2 regions of the Pseudomonas anuradhapurensis genome follow, and region 1 is predicted to be linked to the other one. Evidence: riboswitches for the same ligand, from Rfam matches in the RefSeq annotation. Region 1 holds a riboswitch; the other holds the start of a gene.

Region 1 (2,198 bases):
CAATCAGCACCAGGCGGGTGATGCGCGGCTCGTCGGCGCGCCAGGCGCGGTCGAAGTGCTTGTCGAAACGGGTACCCACGCCTTGCACCAGCAGGCGCATCGGTTTGCCGGGGATTGCAGCGAAGCCTTTGGCGCGCAGGATGCCGAACTCCACCACCAGCTGGGTCAGGGCATCGAGCAGCAGGCTTTCGTCGGCTTCGGGCAGGTCGATGGAGATGGAGTCGAAGGCGTCGTGGTCATGATCGTCATGGTCATCACCGTCATGGTGGGAATCATGGTGGGTACGGCGGCCATCGATGTGCGCCTCGGACTCGGCGCCCACACCCAGCAGCACCTCCAGCGGCAGCTTGCCGCTGCTGGCCTCGACAACCTTGACCGCCGGAGGCAGTTCTTCGGCCACCTCGGTGCGGACCTTGGCCAGGCCTTCGGCGTCGATCAGGTCGGCCTTGTTCAGCACCACCAGGTCGGCGCTGGCCAACTGGTCGGCGAACAGTTCGTGCAGTGGCGACTCGTGGTCCAGGTTGGGGTCGAGCTTGCGCTGGGCATCGACCTGGTCCGGGTAGGCGGCGAAGGTGCCGGCGGCCACCGCAGGGCTGTCGACCACAGTGATCACCGCGTCGACTGTGCAAGCATTGCGGATTTCCGGCCACTGGAAGGCTTGCACCAGCGGTTTGGGCAGCGCCAGGCCGCTGGTTTCGATGAGGATATGGTCCAAGTCGCCACGGCGTGCCACCAACTCGCGCATCACCGGGAAGAACTCTTCCTGCACGGTGCAGCACAGGCAGCCGTTGGCCAGTTCGTAGACCCGACCGCTGGCTTCTTCCTCGGTGCAACCGATGCTGCACTGCTTGAGGATTTCACCGTCGATGCCCAGTTCGCCGAACTCGTTGACGATTACCGCGATGCGGCGGCCCTGGGCGTTGTCGAGCATGTGCCGCAGCAAGGTGGTCTTGCCCGAGCCGAGGAAGCCGGTGACGATGGTGACGGGGAGCTTGGCCAGTGTTTTCATGTCGCATTGCCCTTGGCAGATTGGCGCGGGCATGCAGGACGACAGCCGCAGGCCAGGCCGGCCGGGCTTGTTCGCCACCGGATCACCCCGCCCGGTTGAAAGTCGAAAACGTGCCGAGGCAGGTCTCCTGGCTCGCACCGTTCCAGTTGCTCGCCAATGCGGCAGGCTGGCGGGATGACGCCTTCCCGCGCGCGGGCGCAGTGGCTGTGTCGATCCGTTGTCGGTGCTTACAGTTGCGGGGGCAGCCGCGGCTTGTACCGCGTTCCCGTCTTAGCTTCGGCCTGGCCGAAGAACCTCGAAGTGGCAAGGCTACGCAGTGGTTGGCGGGTGGTCAACCATTGCCGCTGGGGCTTGCCTCGATATGTTCAGCGCCTGGGAGTTTCGTGACTGGCCGTTCCCGATCTGCCGCGGATGTATTATGGTGGCGTGGTGCGCATATAACAGCAGCCCGAGTGATTGGGCACTTGCAAGACAATGAGGGTGTCATGAGCAACGAAAGCATTAATTGGGACAAGCTGGGTTTCGACTACATCAAGACCGACAAACGCTACCTGTCCGTATGGCGCAATGGCGAGTGGGACAAAGGCACCCTGACCGAAGACAACGTGCTGCACATCAGTGAAGGCTCCACGGCCCTGCACTACGGCCAGCAATGCTTCGAAGGCCTCAAGGCCTACCGCTGCAAGGACGGTTCGATCAACCTGTTCCGCCCGGACCAGAACGCCGCACGCATGCAACGCAGCTGCGCCCGCCTGCTGATGCCGCAGGTGCCGACCGATGCGTTCATCGAGGCGTGCAAGCAAGTGGTCAAGGCCAACGAGAAGTTCGTCCCGCCACATGGCAAAGGCGCCCTCTACCTGCGCCCGTTCGTGATCGGCACCGGTGACAACATTGGCGTGCGCACCGCCCCCGAGTTCATCTTCTCGATCTTCGCCATCCCGGTGGGCTCGTACTTCAAGGGTGGCATGAAGCCGCACAACTTCCAGATTTCCAGCTTCGACCGCGCGGCCCCGCAAGGCACGGGCGCGGCCAAGGTCGGTGGCAACTACGCCGCCAGCCTGCAGCCGGGTGCCGAAGCGAAGAAGGCCAATTTCGCCGACGCGATCTACCTCGACCCGCTGACCCACACCAAGATCGAGGAAGTCGGTTCGGCCAACTTCTTCGGCATCACCGCCAACAACGAGTTCGT
Region 2 (2,198 bases), 1.5 Mb from region 1:
ACCAGCGCAAGCCTTCGGTCAGGCTACCTTCGAGCAATTGTGCGTGGCGCAGGCTGCCCACCCGGTTGGCCAGCACACCCGCGAATGGCAGATCGGCCTGGTAGCGTGCCAGGCCCAGGGCCAGGGCACCGAAGGTCTGGGCCATGGCCGTGCCGTCGATCACCGCCAGCACCGGGACACCGAAGTGACGGGCCAGGTCGGCGCTGGACGGGGTACCGTCGAACAGCCCCATCACCCCTTCGATGAGAATCAGGTCGGCCTCGGCGGCTGCCTCCCACAACAAACGGCGACTTTCCTCGGCACCGATCATCCACAGATCCAGCTGGTAGACCGGCGCACCGCTGGCCCGTTCGAGGATCATCGGGTCGAGGAAATCGGGCCCGCACTTGAACACCCGCACCTTGCGCCCGAGGTTGCGGTGCAGGCGGGCCAGGGCGGCGGTGACGGTGGTCTTGCCCTGGCCGGAGGCCGGTGCCGCGATCAATACGGCGGGGCAATGACGGGGCTGGCTCACAGTTCGACGCCCTTCTGTGCGCGGATACCGGCCTGGAACGCGTGCTTGAGCATGCCCATCTCGGTCACGGTGTCGGCCAGTTCGATCATTTCCGGTTTGGCGGCGCGGCCAGTCACGATCACATGCTGCATCGGCGGGCGCGCCTGGATGTCGGCCAGCACCTGGTCAAGGTCGAGGTAGCCATGCTTGAGGGCGATGTTCAGCTCATCCAGCACCACGAACTGTACGCCCGGGTCCTGCAGCAACTGACGCGACACGGCCCAGGCTGCTTCGGCGGCGGCAATGTCGCGTTGGCGGTCCTGGGTTTCCCAGGTAAAGCCCTCGCCCATCACGTGGTAACGCACCTGCTCCGGAAAGCGCCGGAAGAACAGCTCTTCGCCGGTGCTGTTGCGGCCCTTGATGAACTGCACCACACCGCACTGCATGCCATGGCCCAGGGCGCGCGCGAGCATGCCGAAGGCCGAGCTGCTCTTGCCCTTGCCATTGCCGGTCAGCACCAGCAGCAGGCCGCATTCGTTGGGGGAATTGGCGATACGTTCGTCGATGATCGCTTTCTTGCGCTGCATGCGCGCCAGGTGGCGTTCGTCGCGTTCGGTAGTCTCGCTCATCAGGGTTCTCCGCTGGCTGGCACCCCGGCAACGCGCGGCGACAGGTAATAGGCGGGCAAACGGAGAACGCGCAGGAGCCATGGCCGTCAGCCACGGTGCACCGCGCATCACCCTCCGTGATGCCGTTGGCAGTATCAGGCCGGTCTCCGGGCTTGTGAGCGGGCCTCGGCCCAGGCCAGCGCGCCTTCCCGGATGCTGGCACCCAGTGGCCCTGCGCGGCCGCGTCTCACCTACCGTTGCGGGGGCAGCGCCGGACTCGCACCTTGCTGGCGCCCACCGGCTTCCCAGTTTCACCCTGCCCAGACAGCGCTGGCAGGACACCTGAAACACGCGCGAAGGTTAGTGGGTTGTATCAGGAGCGTCAATCGAAGCGGGCTGCTTTGCAGGCGAACAGGTACCGCCCCGGTAATGGCCAATTCATCGGGTTGTGCTGTACTGCACACAGTGATATCACATAGCCATCATTTGTAGCCAAATGCGATTACAACAACAACAGGAGAGTGCCGCATGCGAGGCCAGATCATCAGAAACCCGCGCCTTGAGTTTCTAAGCCCTGTGCTGGAGCGCTGGGTTGACTGCATTGACCGTTTCAACCAGTTTGCCGGTGATGCCGAAGCGCCGCACTGGCATGGCGCAGCGGCAAATGCCGGGTTGTTGGCCGCGGCGGCTTGGCAGGCCGAGCTGGCGGCGCTGCAGCAGTTTGCGGGGAAGAAGCAGCGTGATGAAGGGGAATTCGAAGGGCGCTGCGACCTGTTGATCCGCGGTGCCGACGAAGCGTTGTACCTCAGTGTCAGCCAGCGCTGGCCAAAAATTGCCCGGCTGGACATGGCGGGGCCCCTGCAGCAGACCGCCGCTGTTGCCCACCAGGTAGCCGGCCCCAGTCAGTTGAGGGCTGGGGCGCTCTTCGTCAGCCCATGGAAGGCTGGCCAGCATGCCAGCCCGGAGGAACTGCAGGACTTGGTCGACGACTTGCAGAAACACACCGCTTGCGCGATTGCCTGGTACTTCCCGTATGCCTTGCGCAAGCTGCATAACGATCTGGGGCAGTATTTTCCGGGTGTAGCGCTGCTGATCAA

Evidence for each region. A riboswitch is a leader RNA that binds a small molecule or an ion and turns the genes downstream of it on or off. The one in region 1 is predicted to bind cobalamin.
Region 2: another riboswitch for cobalamin. It lies ahead of cobO (cob(I)yrinic acid a,c-diamide adenosyltransferase); the one in region 1 lies ahead of cobW (cobalamin biosynthesis protein CobW).

What each region holds. Positions count from the first base shown of each region.
Region 1 is NZ_CP077097.1:2,832,051-2,834,248, forward strand. Features, by position in the region: gene cobW (cobalamin biosynthesis protein CobW) at 1-1,009, opposite strand, end outside; cobalamin riboswitch at 1,110-1,322, opposite strand; gene HU763_RS13130 (branched-chain amino acid aminotransferase) at 1,474-2,198, shown strand, end outside.
Region 2 is NZ_CP077097.1:1,376,111-1,378,308, reverse strand. Features, by position in the region: gene HU763_RS06310 (cobyrinic acid a,c-diamide synthase CobB) at 1-514, opposite strand, end outside; gene cobO (cob(I)yrinic acid a,c-diamide adenosyltransferase) at 511-1,122, opposite strand; cobalamin riboswitch at 1,243-1,462, opposite strand; gene HU763_RS06300 (hypothetical protein) at 1,630-2,198, shown strand, end outside.